Regions from separate parts of the Paraliobacillus sp. JSM ZJ581 genome, predicted to be linked through region 1. Evidence: riboswitches for the same ligand, from Rfam matches in the RefSeq annotation. Region 1 holds a riboswitch; each other region holds the start of a gene.
The links. A riboswitch is a leader RNA that binds a small molecule or an ion and turns the genes downstream of it on or off. The one in region 1 is predicted to bind thiamine pyrophosphate.

Region 1 (4,728 bases):
AGTTGGATTTAAATGGGTGTGTCAAGCTAGCTTGATAACAAAAGAAAGAAGACGTCGTTTTTGGCTAATTATTGCAATAGGTTTGTTCTTTTTTTGCGTTGCTAATTTTATTTGGTTATATATGTTAGTTTTTTTTCAAGCAACAACATTCCCGATCGCTTCTCTACCAGTACTAGTCATCGCATATGTTTCTTTTTTAGTTGCACTGCTTTATAAAATAAAGACAATTGAAATGAAGGAATCAGTACAATCTTTTTTCTTTACTATTAGTGTATTTGTGACATTTATTATTGTAGTTCATATTTACTACTTTGTTCAACCGATTATGTCACTTGTGGATTATTCTAAAGGCATGACATTTTTTATTTTAGTTTTTCAAATATGTACACTGAGTATCCTGTTTGCGAATGTTTTCTTGTTTTATATATCTCGAAAAAGTATGGAAAAAGACTCGATTTTATTTCTTGTATCAGGCATGTTCTTTCATATGATAGGGGTTATTCTATATTTTTACTTTTCCGTTAATAATATGAGTGTTGTCATTGCCTACTCTCTTTGGACACTAGGTTTATTATTTTTTCTCCTTTCAGCAAAATTAGTAAAAGAGTATACGGAAGTTTCGGAATGGAAGATGGTGAAATATGTAGAAAGTAAAGAGTCTATATTACCGTATATTATTATTCTCATTTTATTGATTATGCTAATGGAAAGCTACCATTGGAAAATAAATGTATTGATGATTGGTATGATTATTATGCTGCTAATGATTATCGGTAGGCAGTGGTATGTCATGCAACGGAACAAAGAGTTAATGCAAGAATATAGCTATCTAGCATTTCACGACACGTTAACAGAGTTAAAAAATCGAACGAAATTTACGAAAGATTTAGAAACTATCATGGAAGAATCCGAGAGAACATCACAGCCTTTTTTAATGTTTTTGATGGATTTAGACCAATTTAAAAGTATAAATGATACAATGGGTCATAATGTAGGTGATAGGCTCTTATCCGAAGCGGCAAAGCGTTTAAAGCATGCTTTTGAGCCCGTCGGCACCGTTTATCGTATCGGTGGAGATGAATTTGTAATTATTGTGCCAAATGTAAGAAGAGTATTTGGCACGCTATATGCTAAAACAATATTACATTTATTTTCCAGTCCTTTTATAATAAAAAATCATACGATTACTATTTCACCTAGTATTGGTATTAGTGTTTATCCAGATGATGGACAAGAACAGGATACTTTGCTTCATCATACTGATGCAGCGATGTATTTATCAAAACAAAAAGGAAAAGCACAATATTGTTATTTTAATCAACAACTTTATCAAACTATTTTAAGAAAACGAAATATAGAAGTAGAGTTAAAACAAGCAATTGAATTCGAGCAATTTTCATTATATTTTCAGCCTAAAATTAATCTTACAAATGAAAGTGTAATAGGGTTTGAAGCATTTATACGCTGGGATCATCCAAGATTAGGATTGGTTTCCCCACGTGAATTTATCCCGATAGCAGAAGAGACTGGATACATTTTTGCAATTGATGAATGGGTTCTTTTACGTGCTTGTGAGCAGTTCAAACAGCAATTGGATGCAGGACGTGATAATTTGACTGTATCTGTAAATGTTTCTGCAAAACAACTAGAACAAACATATTTTGGTAAAAAAATTAAAAAGATTTTAGAACAAACAGGGATAGAACCAAAATATTTAGAATTGGAAATAACAGAAAGTGAAATGGGTAATATAGGGCAAACAATTGACACATTAAATGAACTTCATGCGATTGGTGTACGTATCGCAATCGATAATTTTGGTATAGGTTATTCCTCTCTTCATATATTACAATCATTACCGTTTGATACAATTAAAATTGACCAATCTTTTGTATCGCAGTTAGAGGAGAAGGAAAATATATCTGTAATAAAAACAATTATTGATATAGGGTTAAATCTTAACATGGAAGTGATAGCAGAAGGAATAGAGACCGCTTATCAAGCACGAACATTAGCTAATTTAAAATGTGATTATGGGCAAGGGTACTTTTTTTCAAAACCTTTGCCAATCGAACGGCTAAGTCAATTTCTTGAGCAGTAAGTTAAAATAATAGGTGTTTCACTTTACTATTTTCTTCAATGTGATACAATTGGTACCAAACTATATTAAGAAACCACAAGGGGAGCTAAAAGCTGAGATTGAACATTGTTCTGACCCTTTGAACCTGTTAGTTAGTACTAGCGCAGGAATGTGGAATGGCATATATGCAATACGATGTGTGTATATATTAGTTCTCCCTTGAGGTTTTCGATTTGTATAACAAGGGGGATTTTTTATGAAAAAATTAGGATTACTAGCTTTAATTGAAATATCTATTTTTGGGGCATTAGCTTTTCTGTTTGATCTTATCCCATCTATAAAGTTGTCTTCGTCTATCTCCATTTCGTTTGCTATGATTCCAATATTTATTCTAGCATTTCGTTGGGGAATAAAAGTAAGTTTACTGGCGGGATTTCTGTGGGGGCTATTGCAAATTGTGTTAGGCGATGCATATATATTAACTCCTGTTCAGGCATTTATTGAATATTTTATTGCATTTGCATTTATAGGATTTGCAGGTTTATTTTATCCAGTTATTCAGAAAAGTCTTCGCTCATCTAATAAAACGAAAACAGCAGTTTGGATTATTGTAGCTACGTTTGTTGGAAGCTTGGCTCGCTATTTCTGGCACTTTGTTGCTGGGTTTATCTTTTGGGGAGAATATGCGCCAGAAGATATGAATGTTGTACTATTCTCATTTTTAACAAATGGTGTTACGATGTTAGGTGCATTTGTTTTTTGTTCTATTTTACTTGTTTTGCTAATCAGCACATCACCAAGATTAATTATAAGAGATCGAATATAAAAAAAGAGATTAAATCTAGTTAACTAGGTTTAATCTCTTTTTAGTTGCTTAGCGTAAATTACCAATGACGTTGTACGTCGACAAATGCTAAAGTTAGCTACATCCAATTATTATTAAGATTTCTATCACCTTTTTATACGATAAATTAACATTTATCGATTCAGTCCATCCATCGCTAACCGAATATTTATGCTTTGGTTTATTGCATTTGATCAATAGGCACATTTGCTGTTTGGGAATAATATTGCACTTCTCTCTTTTCACGCACAAATAAAATGATCGTTAGGAATAAGGTGACGATCGTTGAAAAACCTAATAAGCCTAGTAAACCTAGCTCATGCAATAGTTTGAAAAAAACAACAGTAGAAATAGCCAGCACTACACTAAAGTAGACAGCAAGATAATCTTTTATTGAATGATTTTTTAAAGATACCTGTATATTCCGATAATTCGTTAAAAGGGTGACGCTAATAATTGTTAAAACATTGGTAGACATACCGATCCATACAGGATGAATATCTAAAAAGAAAACAGTAGGTTGCCATCCCCCTAAATGATACCATAGTAGTCCAGTAACAAAACCTGTGAGTAAAGAACTAACGACCGCATGTTTTGTAACAACAGGCCAAAATAATGCTGCAACTACTGGAGCAAATGTAGCAGCATTTCTTGTTGTCCATGCAAGTACATTCCACCAAGCAGATTGTTCTGTTCGTAGCAACCCAAATATTATCATTAACCCTGTAAGTAACAGCAGAGAAAGCTTTGTATAGTGAACTAACTGTATACTTGTTGTATTTGGGAAAATGGCACTCCCTACGTCTTTTCCCAAACTAGTAGCACCAGAAAATTGACATGGTGCTCCCCAACTCAATGCACAAGCCCAAATTCCCAAGAAAAACAATCCAACTAAGGGGGCAGGTAAAACTTCCATTAAATATTTTGGTAAGGCAACTAATCCAAGTGTTTCTCCTGGAATAACGATTGCCGCTGCTAAACCAAATAGAATACCACATATAATAAAAGGAATACCTAGAAAAACAGCTCCGATTACCCCTTTTTGCCCCTCTTCAGGTGTTCTGCAGGATAAAGCCATTTGAAATGCAGCTTGTGCTAAAATGACATTTACTAAAAAAGTGCCAAACCATGCAACAATTACTTGAATCCCTACTGCATCGAAATGAAACATGGATGGATTAGTTTGAGCAAGTTGCACTAAACCCTCTATACCTGGGTTAATAAAAAAAGCGATCGTGCCAATAATAAACATGCTCAAAAATACAGTACTGTTCATTGTTTGTGTGAAAGCAACCGACCACATTCCCCCAGCTTGTAAATAGATAAACAATAAAATAGCTGTAAATGCAATCGAGACACTAAGAGAAATATTTGTAAACACATTTAGTGCAGAAGCAAAGGCGATAGCAGTTGCAACCGACCACATTGGAAAAGCAAAAGCAGTAATTAATCCAGCAATTCCTTTGGCAGCTCGACCAAATTGATCACCAATTAATCCAGATACGGTAACCATCATACGTTTGCGAAATGACTTAATCATTAACAATGCAATAATTAAAACTTGAACCGTTTCAGCAATGCCATACCAAATAGCAGAAATACCTGTAAGATAAGATAATTCCACAATCGAAATATAAGTTGACCCTGAGAATAAGCCAGTAATACAAAATGCAACTGTCCACCATCGAAAATTTCGACCGCCAACAAAAAAATTACTTCCACTGGATGCTTTTACTCGAGCTACATTACCAGCAATAATTAAAAGCAAAGTATAAATTAGAGCAAAACCAATCATCCAAGCACC
Region 2 (8,387 bases), on a different contig from region 1:
TATTGGTTCACCATCAACAAACTGCCATATATAGGACGAAAATGAACTGAATTCCTCTTTTATAGTTAAAAAAGCTTTAGCATTCGTAATAGTAGATCGGATTTTCAATTTATTTCGAATAATTCCAGGATCCTGGAGCAATTGTTCCACTTTTTGTTCGGAATAATGGGCAATTTTAGTGGGATCAAACTGGTCAAAAACTTTTTGATAATGCGCTCGTTTCTTCAACACCGTATACCAACTAAGTCCAGCTTGAGCACCTTCTAGGATGAGCAATTCAAATAACTTCTTTTCATCATATTCGGGTATACCCCACTCATGATCATGATAGTTAATGTATAAAGGATCATCATTGACCCAATCACAACGTTTCATTATAATACGCCCTCCCGTCACAATTCTACTCCATGCTCTTCTTGCAATTTTCGATATACTTCCTTCAATTTCGGTTTTTTACCGATAATTGTTCGAACTTGTTGTGCTAAATAAAGTAATTCCTTATTCTGTTCTTCTATTGGTCTATTTTTTTCTGATTGGTATGTATCATATAGCGTATGATCTAGTAGTTGAAGAATGGATCGCTGTGTTTTTACAGCTTGCAATAGTAATTGTTCTTTGGTTTCAGCTTGCTTATCTTCACTCATATCTCCGTCCTCCATACTTTAAAATTCAACTATTTTTGAATCACATAACTTGTTATTTTGTTTATTTTATCAGCATCATTTTCAGCTAATTGATAGATATCACAAAAACCATACGTTTTTAGTTCATTTAATCTCGTAGTCACTTCAATGATTCCATTAACTACTGCTTCTGCACCGTCTATGATGATGTGTTCCATTTTCAATTTATATGCCATTGTTTGATCCATTCCAGCGAGGGCTTCAATGAGTGCATCTCTGCCGTAAATCGTATCATTACCAATCATTTCCCATGTCACATCAGCTGTGACACTTTCTAAAATATGTGTGATATTTCCGTGCATTAACGCTTCATTAAACTCCCTAAAAAATGCATGCTTATTCATTCAAATCCTCCTGCATCTATTTGTATTTAGTATAGCATATTGTTTTTTACGATTAATCGATTTACACTTGTTTAATCGATTCAAAAAGCAGCCAAAGTACTTGTTCATTTAGCTGCTAACGGTTTAATTATAAAACTAATTACATTATTACATAAATGGATGTTTTCCCCATATATCCCAAGGATAATTATTTGGTGGAGTCGATGTCTGTAAAACCTCCTCAACCTTAACTGGATGATTGAAAGTCAATTGATGTGACCATAAAGCAATCTGTTGTCCAATCTTATTTACCTTTGAACCATATTTTTGATCACCATATAAAGGATAACCTCTAGATGCAAATTGCACTCTAATTTGATGAGGCCTTCCTGTTTGTAAATTAATCTTTACTAAGCTCAGTCCGTCTGCTATTGCTAAAACGTGATAATCTAGTATCGCCTTTTTCGCTTTTGCTTCTGTTTTTCTTGCAACACGTACTTGATTCTTCTTGTGATCTTTTACTAAATAGTCTTGCCACTCTCCTGCTTTTTGTTCTATTTCACCTCGAACAACAGCAAGATATTGTTTTCTCATTTCATGTTTTCTTATTTTGTCTGCCATACGAGATGCAGCTTTAGATGTTTTCGCGAACACCATTGCTCCACCTACTGGGCGATCTAGGCGATGTAATAATGCCAAATATACGTTTCCAAGCTTATCATATCGAATTTTTATATCTTGCTTTAACATCGTTAATAAGTCGAGATCCCTAGATTGATCCTCCTGAACAGGTATATTGACTGGTTTTTCTACAATTAATAAATGATTATCTTCGTACAATATTGGAATATCCATAAAATTTCTCCTCTTTCAATGTTCCTTACAAGAATAGCATAACATTATAGCATGAACAAAATTATTTTCTCTTATAAATATAAACACCAATTAGCGCAATAAATGCTAATCCAAGTACAACGTAGAGAATATTAGAATACGTATCCATATACGTAACAATCTCATTCCAAGACGCTCCAACATATGCACCTAGGCCAACCAATACTGTATTCCATAGCAATGTGCCAATTGTTGTTAACAATAAAAAAGGAATAAATCGCATTTTTGCTAGTCCAGCTGGTACAGAAATCAAACTTCTTATAAGTGGTATAAAGCGACAAATAAAAACACTCCAAGCCCCATATTTATTGAACCAATGTATCGCACGGTCAACATCATTTTGTTCTAAACGTAGATAGTGACCACGTTTAGCTACAAATTTCTTAAGCGTTGCTGTGGATATAGACGCTCCAACAACATAAAGTACGACAGCACCAAATACTGAACCGAGTGTCGAAGCTATTACAACACCGAACATAGTTAGTGATGTTGTCGTTGTTAAAAAACCCCCAAATGTTAATATAACTTCAGATGGAATTGGTGGAAAAATATTTTCTACAGCGATTAAAAATATAATTCCGATATAACCATAATTATTCATAATTTCAAGTAACCAATCTTGCATTTATCTTCATCCTATCTTTGATTCAATCTCTTTATATTTAAATTAAGAAAACTAAATGTATATGTAAATCTGACAAACTATCCTGTTATTCTACTAACAAATCTACTCCAGTTACATTATGCGTTTTAAGTGAAATTCATGCAAGACAAACATTATGATAAATTACCTATGCCTATTAAGTTTTACGTATGTATGAGCATATATTTTTATTTCTTAGTACGGTTATGGCATGATAATAATTAAGTCTTGATTACTTGCTGAGTATATTCACATTATTTTCAAAACATAGTAATCAAAAAATGGGGGTTTTGTTATGATGAAAATAGAAGTATGGTCTGATTTTGTTTGTCCGTTTTGTTATATTGGAAAACGAAGATTAGAAAAAGCACTAGATAATTTCGAACATCGTGAAAACGTTGAAGTAGAATATAAAAGTTTTGAATTAGATCCTAATTCACCAGTGAATAGTGAAAAAACGATTCACGAAGCAATAGCTGAAAAATACAACATGTCTCTAGACGAAGCAAAAAAAACAAATGAAAATATTGGTAACCAGGCAAAAACGGTAGGATTAACTTATCATTTTGATAATATGATACCAACCAACACCTTTATGGCTCATCGTCTAGTTAAATTTGCCAAAAAATTCAATAAGGATACTGCCATAACAGAACAGCTACTACATGGTTATTTTACTGAAAATATAAATCTTGGCGATCACGATACATTAGCAAACATTGCTGAGTCTGTTGGTTTAGATCGAGAGCAATCACTTGAAATCTTACATGATGAAAATGCATATGCCAAAGAAGTTCGTGACGATGAAGCATTAGCTAAAAAGTATGGTGTTTCTGGTGTCCCTTTCTTTATAATCAATTCAAAATATGCAATTTCTGGAGCACAGCCATTAGAAACATTTACATCTGCTTTAGAAAAAGTATGGGCCGAAGAAAAACCGCAATTTGAAAATCTTTCATCTACAGACAACGGTGTCTGCACAGATGACTCTTGTAATGTCTAAAGTTTTTTACGAGCTTGATAAGAAAATAAATACTAAATATTAAAAACCGAACGATCATTCCGTTCGGTTTCTCTTGTTTAAACCATTCATTTATAAGCTCCCTTGTAATGCTTGATATATCTCCCGTTTCCATTGTAAAAACTCATCTGTCAGAAATAGATTTTGATCACGTGGTCTAGCAAATGGCAGCATATATTCTTCTACTATCGTTGCTGGTTTTTTTGACAAAACAAGAATTCGATCAGATAAATATAGTGCTTCTTCAATATTATGTGTGACAAACAGAATCGATTTTTTGTTTTCTTCCCAAATCTTTAACAACCATTGCTGCATTTCTAATCGTGTAAATTCATCTAATGCTGAAAAAGGCTCATCCAAACAGATAAACTTTTGTGGACTAAGCAATGCTCTCACGAAAGCGACACGCTGACGCATTCCACCAGATAACTGATGTGGATATGCATGTTCATACCCTTGTAGCCCTGCTTTTCCCAACATATACCGAGCCTTATCGTTATCTACCTCACCACTAATTTCTGAGCCTAACACTACATTTTTAAGTACCGTACGCCATGGCAGTAAAGAAGGTGATTGTGGCGTGTAGCTTATCGCCCCACGTTTGCCCGTGATCTCTTCTTGATCAAGGATGAATGTACCATCATCCGGTTGAAGCATCCCACCAATTAAATGAAAAAGTGTACTTTTCCCGCTTCCAGAAGGCCCTAAAATAGTGACAAATTCTCCTTCTTTCACGGTAAAAGAAAGACCTGCTAATATCTTTTTCCCATTAAATGTTTTCGCAATGTTTGTTGCTACTAATTCACCCATTAACGTGCCTCCCACCTTTTAACATGACTTTTTCAAGTATTAATATTACGGCAAAAAAGACTAAGCATAGTACCATAATAAAACCAATCGCTACAAATACACGATCTGTTCGAAACGATGATTGCGCCAACGTCATATAGACACCAATACCTTTATTCGCACCAAGCCATTCAGATATAACTGCTCCCATTACACTATATGTAGCAGATATCTTTAATCCGGAAAAGATGGCAGGTAATGCATGCGGGAATTCTAGTTTAAGAAAGCGTTGTCCTTTTGTTGCACCTGCCATTTGCATATAATGTATGAGTTCAGATGATGTTTGTCGAAATCCGTCCAACGTTGCTACTACAATAGGAAAAAAACAAACGAGTGTAATAATGATCAGTTTAGGCAAAACCCCAAAACCAAACCAAATGACAAGTAATGGTGCCAGAACAATAATAGGAATGTTCTGAGAAAGAATGAGTAATGGGTAAACCGCTTGTCTAACAACCGGTAATAAGTGTAAAGCCATCGCGACGATCAATCCAACACTAACACCAATTATCAAACCACCGATAGACAAATAAGTTGTTGATACAAGGTGATAGGTATATGAATCCCAACCGTTGATTGCTTCATTTAGAATAACTGTTGGTGCTGGCAATAGCCATCTAGGAATAGAAAATAACTGACTGCTCCATTGCCAAATAAACAAAATTACGATAATAACAAATATTGGACTATAGCGTCTTACTATTTTTTTCATAAATAAAATGCGAATCTGTATCAATATAAGAAACAGATTCGCCATTCCTCCAATCTTAATGATACTTTTCTGTTAATCGATCCATAGACGTACCATCGGGTTTGTAGAATACTTTCACCTGTGAAATTACACTTAAACTCCCTAGCTCAATCATTTTTCGATTCATTTGTTCTATAACAGCGAATAATTTTGTTAATTGCCCTTCCATTGTTGTTTCTAATGGATGTACCTCATATTTCACTCCAGAATCGTCAATTACAGCAATTGCTGCATCAACAAGTGGAATCGTATCTCCACCATTTTTTAACTTTGGAATAATTTGAATACTAACTAATGCATTGGCCATACTGCTCATTCCTTTCCGAGTTCTTTATTTATCTTCAGGTAAGAATTGATTGGTGAATGCTGATTCAGCGTCTAATTCTCCGTCTAACAATTCATTCTCATACATCCAGTTCGCATAATCCTGCCAAACTTCCACATCCTGTATGCCCCATTTTTTTGCATCTGCTTGATACTTAGGTGACAACCATTTTTGACTTGCCTTAACTAACTCGTCATCTAAGTCAGGTACAGATTCTATTAAAATATCAGCTGCTTTTTCAGGGTTATCAATTGCGAATTGATAGCCTTTTGAAACAGCACGAATAAATTTTTCAATCGTTTTTGGATTCTCTTGAATCATTGTCTCATTAGATGTAATTACAGGGGTATAATAATCTAGTTTATCCGAATAATCCGTTAAATACTGCATGTTTAGTTCCATTCCACGCAATTCAGCTTCTACACCAGTCCAGCCATAATAGATCCATGAAAAATCGATATCACGCTTTACCGAAGTAAAGAAATCTGTATTGCCCACATTAATAATATTAACATCCTCAACACTAGCGTTTTCTTGTTTCATTAATGAATCAAGCACTGCAGATTCTACTGGCGCACCCCAACCTCCATAGGTTTTACCAACGTAGTCAGCTGGCGACGTTATATTTTTATCAGCTGGTGATGCAAATCCAGATGTATTATGATGAATAATCGCCGCAATGGAAACAATAGGAATATCTTGTGTTCGAGCTTCTGTTATTTGTTCTTGTGCGCTAATACCAAATGCTGCTTTTCCTGATGCGACTACTTGATTTGCACCTGTTTCACCTGGTAATGCAATTTCCACCTCTAATCCTTCTTCTTCAAAATAGCCCTTTTCTTGTGCAACGTAAAAACCAGTATGATTCGTATTTGGCGTCCAATCTAGCACCAATTTCACTTTTTCTAATGATTCATCTGTTACTTCTTCTTGATTTTCCTCACTCGCACACCCCGTAATAAAAAATAAAACACTGATAGCTAACAAACTCCATTTCTTTAACATAAATAATTCCCCCCTTAAGTTATTTTTAGAGGAACATACAACACGAAACAAAAAAGCACGCTAAGCGAGAGCTATAGCGTGCATACCTTATCATATCAATGATGATTTACGTGTCCAGATATGTTCCCTACGCTGGTCTCAGCCAGATCAGGTTCCAAGGGTCAGTATCTTCTGGATACAATCTCAACCGGCAACACCGGTCCCCCCACATGAAACAACCTATTCAATTTTCTACACTATCCACTTTGCCATAGGTAGAATTTAATTGCAAGTATTATTTATTTGGATAAATGCATTCTTTATATCTACTACAAAATATATATTGATTGTTCGCTGTAATCCATGCTTTTTACTCGACTAATTCAGATTGAACATAATAATACAATAGTTTTTCTGTTTCGACTAGCGCATCTTCATGAGTGCGCTCATACGCATGTGAGGAGTCAATGCCTGGTCCAATTAAACCATGGACGATATCATGACCCGCTTTTATCGCAGCAGAGGCATCAGAACCATAATGTGGATAAATATCTAATTTGTATCCAATTTGATTTTTTTCACACAACTCCACTAAATGTTTTCTAAGCCCATAATGGTATGGTCCACTTGAATCTTTTGCACAAATCGAAACAGTATATTCATCTGTCTGCTGTCCATCACCGATTGCTCCCATGTCTACAGCTAAATATTCCACAGTTTCTGGTGTAATATTAGAATTGCCTCCATATCCTATTTCCTCATTATTTGAAATAAGAAAATGTGTCGTATATGGTAGTAAAATATTTTCTAGTTTGATTCTTTTCAATAATTGAATGAGTATAGCAACACTTGCCTTATCATCTAAATGTCTTGATTTAATAAATCCGGCATCAGTTAATTGTACACGAGGATCGAAGGAAACAAAATCGCCAACTTCAATACCAAGCGCACGTACATCTTCTTCATTTTTTACTTTTTCATCTAAACGAACTTCCATATTTAATTGGTTTCTTTCTGCACTTCCAGCATTTTTATAAACATGGACAGAAGTTTGATGCATTAAAATAGTACCCGTAATTACTGTATCGTTAGCTGTTTCAATCTTACAATACTCTCCTTCAATTGAAGGATAAACAAATCCACCGATTAAATCTAACTTCAATCGACCGTTGGATTTGATTTCTTTCACCATCGCACCTAACGTGTCTACATGTGCGGTTAACATTCGATGTTGTGTTTCATTTTGTCCGGGTACCGTTGCAATTAATCCGCCTTTTCTATTCTTTGTTGATTTCACCCCTATTTCATCCAGTAAACTTTTCACGTGTTGTATCACTTGATTTGTGTTTCCAGATGGACTTGGTATAGACACTAAATCCTTAATAAGTTGTTTTGTTTCCTTAACATTTGGATCATTCGTCATCAATGATTCTCCTCTTTTATTAGCATTGTTGTTTTTATATGTGTATAAAGCTATTTTGACCTATCTTTCTATTTTAGCGTTATTCCTATTCACCGACAACCACCCTCCTTAGCAAAATTTGTGCATAAATCTATATCGTTTTGTTGTAGATGCCTCTACTGTAATTTTGTAAACCTTGCTACGATAAGGGTATTAAAAACATATATTTATTAGGAGGATGATACATGGATAATAAGATGCATCTTGCTAATTTCAAAGTTGTAAAACAAATGAAAAAAACAAATGAAATTCCAAAAGGTGTGAAGATGATACAAGCTCCTGACATTTGGAAAGAAACAAAAGGGGAAGGTGTAACCATTGCTATTCTAGATACTGGATGTGATACAAAACATATTGAGTTGTCCAACCGAATTATTGGCGGTAAAAATTTCACTACAGATGATGGAGGAAATGCAAAGATTTTTGAGGATTACAACGGACACGGGACACAT
Region 3 (8,387 bases), on a different contig from region 1:
CTTGTGCTTGTAATATTTCAGGCAACCAAGAGATGGTTACGTAAAATAAAAACGATTGTAATCCCATAAATAATGTGACTTGCCATGCTAAAAAAGAGCGTAGAAGATTACTTCCAGTTGTTGCAAAGAAATCAAGTTCAGTTGTTTTTGGTTGAGTGCGATATAGAATGAACCATATAATAAGAGCGATGAATGTTAGAGTAGACCAAATGGCTAAGGTATACTCCCATCCTAATCCTGCTGTTTCAGCTAGTGGAACACTTACACCAGAGCCAATAGCGGCAAAAACGGACATGCAAGTTGTGTACACGCCAGTCATTGGGCCAATGTGATTAGGAAATTTTTCTTTAATAATACCTGGCAATAATACATTACAAATGGCAATGCCTAACCCGATAAAAGTTGTTCCAGCATACAATGGAATGCTATGAGGAATTATACGAGTAATGATACCAAGGAATAAAAGAATTAGTCCGATTAGGACGGAAAGTTCATTGCCTACGCGGTTACGTAGTTTTGGTGCTAATGGCGACATAATTGCAAAAGAGAGTAGTGGTAAACTAGTGATTAGTCCAACATTCCAATTTGCTAATCCCATTTGATCACGGATAGTACCAACTAATGGGCCGACCGATGTGATCGCAGGCCGTAGATTGAAAGCTACAAAAATAATTCCAATCACAAATAATATATTTTTTGTTGAAAAACGTTTCGACATAACGACAACTCCAAATGAATAAAGTGTTATATAAAGATAGTATAAAACAGTAGGGCATACCTAGCAACTTTCCAAAAAAGTATTTTCTTAGGACAATTAAAAGATTCATTCACATAACGATACAGATAAGTGATAGAATAATAGAAATAATACTTTTGATTAAAATATAGATTATTATAGAAAGAAGTGGAAATTTATGCTTAATGGGATTGTACGTGAGCTATTCTCGTGGCTAAAAGCAATCATTATTGCATTAGTGATTGTGTTTGTAGTACGAGAATTTTTAATAACGCCTTCGATTGTCAAAGGAGAGTCCATGTTTCCAACATTTCAAGATGGAGACCGTATTATGATTAGCAAGGTCACTCCAATTGATCGATTTGATGAAATTGCTTTTCAAGCCCCAGATGCCGATGAAAATTATGTGAAGCGAGTAATCGGATTACCAGGCGACTCGATTGAAATGAAGGATGATGTACTATATATTAATGGAACAGCGTATCAAGAAGAATATTTAACCGATGAGAAGCAAGCTTTTTTCGGTAATTCTTTTACGGAAAATTTCACACTGGAACAAATAACAGGAGAGACGGTGGTGCCAGATGGATACTTATTTGTTTTAGGTGATAATCGTCCAGTCAGTAGAGATAGTCGTAGGTTTGGCTTTATTGAAGAAGATTCGGTTATCGGTGATGTTGTCTTTCGTATTTGGCCATTAAATGCCATTGGTATACCTAAATAATATTTTTTTTCATTCAGGAGACACTACACCTAACTTAAAGAAAGTTAGGTGAAAGATATGGAAATAGAAAACAAATCTTTTCATCCAGGTGACGTTGCTTATGTGATTATAAGAAATCCACATGTTCAAGGTGTTGCCAATGTTCAGCAGGCTGCAGTGGTAAATCATCCTAATCGTCCAAATGAGTTAGCATTATTCATGTATGAAACATATTACCCGCTTTCTGAGGAAGTTGCTATTTATCAAACAGAGCATGAGGCAGAGGTAGCTTTCCAACAAGCATTCGGTAATACGGAAGTTGAGGGATACGATGGTTAAGCCATTTGTCCCTCAATTAGTTTATTTTGAACCTAAAGCAATGGATTATCCATTAGGGAAGTCATTGTATGAAAAATTTTCTAATATGGATATAGAAATTAGAGAAACGACGTCACATAATCAAGTTCGCAATTTACCTGGAGATAATGATTTTCAAAAGTATCGTAACGCTAAATCAACACTTGTGGTGGGTCTCAGAAAAACATTAAAATTTGATACGTCAAAGCCTTCTGCAGAATATGCAATACCGTTTGCGACAGGATGTATGGGGCACTGTCATTATTGTTACTTACAAACAACGATGGGAAGTAAGCCGTATATTCGCACGTATGTGAATACCGAAGAAATTTTTGATGCTGCGGAAGCATACATGAAGGAAAGGTCACCTGAGATAACTCGCTTTGAAGCCTCTTGTACATCTGATATTGTTGGGATTGATCATCTAACACATACGTTAAAAGGAGCAATTGAATATTTTGGTCAGTCCGATCATGGTCGATTACGATTTGTAACAAAATTTGCTCATGTTGATCATCTTTTAGATGCTGATCATAAAGGAAAGACACGCTTTCGTTTTAGTATAAATGATGATTATGTCATTAAGTTTTTTGAACCGGGTACTTCTAGATTACATGAGCGATTGGAAGCCGCTGCTAAGGTTGCACAGGCAGGTTATCCATTAGGTTTTATTATTGCGCCTATATATTTACATGATGGGTGGAGAGAAGGTTATATTTCTATGTTAGAAAAATTAGAGGCAACACTTCCTCCTGAAGCAAAGAAAGATTTAACCTTTGAGCTTATCCAACATCGCTTTACAAAACCGGCAAAACGAGTGATTCAAAAAAATTATCCAATGACAAAATTGGAATTAAATGAATCGAAGCGAAAAACCAAATGGGGAAGATATGGGATATGGAAGTATGTCTACACGGATCAAGAGCAAGAAGAGATGAAACAAGTGTTTATTGAAACAATTAAAAAATTATTTCCAACTGCTTTTGTTGAATATTTTACGTGATCTTAGATTATTCATAGTAAATGTTAATGCTACGGTAATTTTTAGATACTTCACTTTCCACTGGCGAGGCTTCGTGTCTAAAGATTACTAACAAATCAATTCTTTCATATAAGTATAAATCATGATGTGTGATTTAAAAGTTATGCCGCATATTTGACAAATAAGTGAAATAATGATTAATTTAGATTATACTATGAATAAATAGAAACCACTAGGGGCGCCTACCGGCTGAGATAAAGAGTATTCTTTGGTCCCTTTGAACCTGAACTGGGTCATGCCAGCGTAGGAAAGTGGAGTCGGTTCATTGAATTGATGCAACAAGATAGATAAATGCATTCAACCACTCCATTGCTTAGGAGTGGTTTTTCTTATTTGGTATGTATTCGATTGCAGAGGAGGAGAATAAATGAGCAATATTGTTCATGCACTAACTATTGCGGGGACGGATCCAACAGGTGGTGCTGGTATTCAAGCCGATTTAAAAACTTTTCAAGAACGTGAAGTGTATGGGATGAGTGTACTAACATCTGCCGTTGCACAAAACACACAAGGGGTACAAGCTGTGCATCATCTGCCAATTGATTTTATTGAAAAACAATTAGATGCTGTTTTTCAAGATATCAAACCTCATGCGATTAAAACAGGCATGCTTTCTACAGTTGAAATGATGGAGCTTATTGCAACATATGTATCACCAGACAGTATACCGTATGTGATTGATCCAGTAATGGTTTCTACTAGTGGAGATGCTTTAATGGAAGAGAGTTCGCGCAAGGTGATTCGAGATACATTAGTACCTAAAGCAACGGTTGTCACACCAAACATTCCAGAAGCTGAAATCTTAGTAGGTTTTACCATTAAAAATGAAGAAGATATGAAAAAAGCAGCCAAAGTCATTGTGGAAGATTTAGGTGCAACATCTGCAGTTGTTAAAGGTGGACATTTAGATGGAAAAGCAGTTGATGTATTTTATGATAGGGAATTTCATTTTTTAGCGGTCAATCGAATAGAGACGAAAGATACACATGGTACAGGGTGTACGTTCTCAGCTGTCATTACAGCTGAACTTGCAAAAGGGAAATCAACATTGGAAGCAGTAAAATTAGGCAAACAATTTATTACTGATGCGATTCGTTATCCATTAAACATCGGGAAAGGGAATGGTCCAACGAATCACTGGGGTTATCGATTACAAGGACTACCAAATCAAGGGGGAAATAATAATGAGTCTAACAACACTGATTAATGCTGTTCGTCAGAAAAATCCGTTGGTTCATAATATTACGAACGAAGTAGTTGTAAATTTTACTGCGAATGGATTGTATGCAATAGGTGCTTCACCTGTGATGGCTAACGCAATGGAAGAAGCTGCGGATATGGCAAAAAATGCGGATGCCTTGTTATTAAACATTGGCACATTAACGGGGGACCAAGCTGATGTGATGATCGAAGCTGGAAAAGCTGCCAATGAAAAAGGCATTCCAGTTGTTCTTGATCCAGTTGGTGTAGGTGCAACACCGTATCGCAATCAAGTAGCATCACGAATTTTAAATGAAGTAAAACTAACGATGATTCGCGGAAATGCTGGAGAAGTTAGTCAATTAGTAGGATTAGAAGCACAAGTTCGAGGAGTAGATTCATCGGGTTCATTTGATAACATATCCATTGCACGTCATGCGGAGCAAGAATTAGGAATCCCTGTATTGGTTACTGGAGAAAAAGATGTGATTACGGATGGTAAAGATTTATTTGAAGTATCAAATGGTGCACCTTTATTAACCAAGGTAACAGGAACGGGCTGTTTACTAGGTTCTGTTGTTGCAGCATTCCTAGCAACAGGTGAGAATCATGTTAAAGCAGCCGCTGCTGCTGTTGTCTTTTACAATGTCGCTGCGGAAAAAGCCGCAAAAAATGTGAACCACCCAGGCAGCTTTCAAATTGCATTTTTAGATGCGCTCGCGTCAACAACGAGTGAGGATGTTTCAACACATGCAAAAATAACGCATCGTATTTTAAGTGAGGGATAAAAGATGTTTCGGCAGAAAGATTTAGCTGTATATTTTATTATGGGGAGTAATAATGTTGGTGATAAAGATCCACTAAAGGTGTTGCAAGCCGCCTTAGATGGTGGGATTACGATGTTTCAATTTAGAGAAAAGGGAGAAGGGGCGCTAACTGGCAAGGACAAACGCTTATTAGCAGAGAAAATGAAAGTATTATGCGAACAATGCGATGTCCCGTTTATTGTGAATGATGATGTAGAACTTGCTATTGAAGTGATGGCAGATGGTGTACATGTTGGACAGGAAGACGCTTCGATTGATGAAGTGAAGCAACGTTGTCCAAGCTCATTTATTGTTGGAGTTTCCGCAACAAATGTTATAGAAGCAGAGCAAGCTGCTAAGGCTGGTGCTGATTATATAGGTGCTGGACCTGTCTTTGCTACAAGTACGAAGAAAGATGCAAAGACCCCGATCGGGTTAGAGGGGCTGAAACAAATGAGAGAGAAAATTGGTGACACGCCAATGGTTGCAATTGGAGGCATTAATGCGTCTCACGTATCTTCCATTCTAGCTGCTGGAGCGGATGGTGTATCTGTGATTTCAGCTATCAGTTTAGCTGAAAATCCTGTTAGGTCGGCTAGCCAACTACACGTGTGAAAAATCAATAATTGGGTGAGAAGTTAGTAAAAACACAGGCTGAATGAGGTCTGTGTTTTTAAATTTGGTGATTTTCTATAACTAGTATTATTTAATAAGAGCGTCATCGTCAGTATTTTTAAATATATATCTAATCCCTTTACCGGCAAGTAGTTCATCTTCGTATCTAGGTAACACGTGAAAATGCGAGTGGAATATGTGCTGTCCTGCAACTGCACCGCAATTCCAACCAAGGTTATATCCTTGCGGTTGATAGGTTTTATCTAAGTAATCTTTCACCTCTTGAAGGAGTGTGTATGTTGCATCCCATTCTTCACGTGTTAAATCAAATGCTGTTTCTCTATGTTTTTTAGGGACAATTATTCCTGATCCTTCAAGTTTAGTTCCTTTTTGTTTAGCTTGATCCAACTGTAAAAACAGACAATATTTATTACTCATAATCACGTTCTGAGCTGGTTCTAATTCGGGATGACAAAATAAACAATCTTTCATTGCAACTCTCCTTCGTTAACTATTTTAAGATTTGGATCTATTTGAGATACCACACCAATCTTTTATAAAGACGATGGGCTATCAGGTATTGTGTTGGCAAGAATAATATAAATAAGCAAATTCCATGGTAAAATGATAAAAAGTATTCTTATTCCGAGAGAAGAGATATACAGAAAAATTCTGCAATACCGCCACAAACGCCAGATATAGCTCTATCTGTATAAGACTTTCGTAATTTATTTTGCATTTTCATTCTCCTTTTTAGACAAATTTAAATAAAACGACTTATTAATATTAATAAAAGAAAAAATACTACTGATTGCAATTACATTCATATTCTTTAAAAACAAATTGTTTGTACAAAAGTAGCTCTTTAAAATCTTTTGTAGACGATTCATAAACTTTGACTAAAGGGGCAATATCTATTTTTGCAAATGTTTTTACTTGGTCATACATGTTAGTAGAAGGGTTAATAATATATTCATTCATATCTTCATATAGATTGTTATGTTCACAGACATCATACGTAATGGCAATATAATGTTTTTTAAACATCGTTTTTCCCACCTTGACCTTTTATTTAATGCCTTGTTTTAATATACGTTTATATTAATTTTATTTTAACATAATATTCCTTAAATAAGTTAAATTGGTGATGAGAACTTTTTGATGTGTAATTATATACAGAACTGCTAGAAAGGCTTGAATTAATCTATCTAGCAACCAATAAATCACGAATTACAAGCATACATAACTTTTTTCTATTCTCAGGTCTGTAGCGATATGCTATCGTTAGAAATAGAGAGGATGACATATATTGTTTACCTATAAAATTGATGAAGAGATACAATTGAAAAAGTTGGAACGATCAGATGCAGAGGCTATTTTCTCTTTAACCGATCAATCTCGCGCTTATTTGAGAGAGTGGTTGCCATGGGTGGATGCAACAAAGACGGTACAAGATACAACATATTTTATCAATGGAACGATTAAAGGCTATGCAGATAAAAGATCATTGACGACAGCAATTATTTACCAAGGTGACGTTGTTGGGGTAGTAGGTTTTAACTTGATTGATTGGACAAACAAAACGGCCCATATTGGTTATTGGTTAGGGGAACGTTATCAAGGGAACGGGATTATGTCTCGCGTTGTTCACGGACTAACAACACACGCATTTGACGACCTAGCAATGAACCGTGTAGAGATTAGAGCGGCAATAAGAAACCAGAAAAGTAGATCGATCCCTGAAAGGTTAGGGTTTACGTTTGAAGGGCGAATACGACAAGCGGAAAAATTAGCTGATTATTTTGTTGATCACGCCATTTATAGTATGCTGGCAGAGGAATGGCCACCGCAGCCAAATAAAGCGTCAACAAAAAATTATATTCTCGCCCTTCGTAATTATGTTGGGACACAACCATTAATTATGGCTGGTGCTGGTGTAATGGTCATCAATGATAAACAGGAGTTATTACTTCAGCTACGTTCAGATACACATGATTGGGGATTGCCGGGTGGCGCAATGGAAATTGGTGAAAATTTAGAAGAAACAGCAAAAAGAGAGTTGTTAGAGGAGACGGGGTTGCGTGCGAATAGTCTAAGCTTTATAAAATTTTTATCAGGTGATCATTTATATGATAAATATCCGAATGGCGACCAAGTGTATCATGTTATTTCACTTTTTAAAACTACTGATGTATCAGGAGAATTACAGGTGAATGATGGGGAAAGTAAAGCACTTCGTTATTTTTCATTGGAAAATTTACCGACTCCACTGCATAAAATAACCCAAATCATGCTTGAAGCATACCAAAAGGGTGAATAAATGTGGAGAGAAAATCAGCATTGGAATCGGCAAAACTGTTTGTGGATCAATATTTTCCGAATTGTAGGGCGGCAATTTTAGGGGGGAGTGTTGCTCGAAAAGAAGCAACAAGTACTTCTGATTTAGATATTGTCATCATAGATGATACAATAGACCATAGTTACCGTGAATCGATGGTAGCTTTCGGATGGCCAATCGAAGTATTTGTGCATCATGCCACTTCCTATCCGTCTTTTTTTGCAATGGATGCGGCTATAGGTAGGCCTACTTTACCTCGGATCGTTGCAGAAGGTATCGCTATTCGAGATCATGAAATTGTATCGGTCATGCAAGTAGAAGCAAAAGAAATTATTGCAAAAGGCCCTGCAGATTGGTCGGCTGAAACGATTAAGGTTCAACGTTATACATTAACGGATTTTGTTGATGATTTTATTGGTGCGACTGCACGAGAAGAAGCGGTTTGTATTGCGTTAAGTTTAGCAACTACATTACAAGAATTTTATTTACGAATAAATAACCGCTGGATTGGTGAATCGAAGTGGATCTATCGAGAATTGAAACGCTATGATCAACGCTTTGCTGACCGTTATATCAATGCAATAGAATAT

Region 2: linked by a shared signal. The riboswitch ahead of ACH6CY_RS04060 (ABC transporter substrate-binding protein) and the one ahead of thiT (energy-coupled thiamine transporter ThiT) in region 1 are both predicted to bind thiamine pyrophosphate.
Region 3: linked by a shared signal. The riboswitch ahead of thiD (bifunctional hydroxymethylpyrimidine kinase/phosphomethylpyrimidine kinase) and the one ahead of thiT (energy-coupled thiamine transporter ThiT) in region 1 are both predicted to bind thiamine pyrophosphate.

What each region holds. Positions count from the first base shown of each region.
Region 1 covers NZ_JBISEP010000003.1:76,088-80,815, reverse strand. Annotated here, with positions in the region: gene ACH6CY_RS03320 (EAL domain-containing protein) at 1-2,101, shown strand, start outside; TPP riboswitch at 2,170-2,267, shown strand; gene thiT (energy-coupled thiamine transporter ThiT) at 2,337-2,906, shown strand; gene ACH6CY_RS03310 (sodium:solute symporter family protein) at 3,106-4,728, opposite strand, start outside.
Region 2 covers NZ_JBISEP010000004.1:68,843-77,229, reverse strand. Annotated here, with positions in the region: gene ACH6CY_RS04105 (DNA-3-methyladenine glycosylase I) at 1-375, opposite strand, end outside; gene ACH6CY_RS04100 (hypothetical protein) at 393-644, opposite strand; gene ACH6CY_RS04095 (nuclear transport factor 2 family protein) at 674-1,027, opposite strand; gene ACH6CY_RS04090 (RluA family pseudouridine synthase) at 1,175-1,861, opposite strand; gene ACH6CY_RS04085 (DedA family protein) at 1,923-2,525, opposite strand; gene ACH6CY_RS04080 (DsbA family oxidoreductase) at 2,842-3,546, shown strand; gene ACH6CY_RS04075 (ABC transporter ATP-binding protein) at 3,637-4,374, opposite strand; gene ACH6CY_RS04070 (ABC transporter permease) at 4,367-5,125, opposite strand; gene ACH6CY_RS04065 (thiamine-binding protein) at 5,181-5,471, opposite strand; gene ACH6CY_RS04060 (ABC transporter substrate-binding protein) at 5,496-6,494, opposite strand; TPP riboswitch at 6,602-6,711, opposite strand; gene ACH6CY_RS04055 (M42 family metallopeptidase) at 6,844-7,896, opposite strand; gene ACH6CY_RS04050 (S8 family peptidase) at 8,121-8,387, shown strand, end outside.
Region 3 covers NZ_JBISEP010000005.1:91,402-99,788, forward strand. Annotated here, with positions in the region: gene ACH6CY_RS04935 (CynX/NimT family MFS transporter) at 1-718, opposite strand, end outside; gene lepB (signal peptidase I) at 915-1,460, shown strand; gene ACH6CY_RS04945 (transcriptional regulator SplA domain-containing protein) at 1,518-1,778, shown strand; gene splB (spore photoproduct lyase) at 1,771-2,799, shown strand; TPP riboswitch at 3,003-3,105, shown strand; gene thiD (bifunctional hydroxymethylpyrimidine kinase/phosphomethylpyrimidine kinase) at 3,206-4,045, shown strand; gene thiM (hydroxyethylthiazole kinase) at 4,023-4,826, shown strand; gene thiE (thiamine phosphate synthase) at 4,830-5,459, shown strand; gene ACH6CY_RS04970 (HIT family protein) at 5,547-5,951, opposite strand; gene ACH6CY_RS04975 (PspC domain-containing protein) at 6,100-6,204, opposite strand; gene ACH6CY_RS04980 (hypothetical protein) at 6,264-6,506, opposite strand; gene ACH6CY_RS04985 (GNAT family N-acetyltransferase) at 6,769-7,779, shown strand; gene ACH6CY_RS04990 (nucleotidyltransferase domain-containing protein) at 7,782-8,387, shown strand, end outside.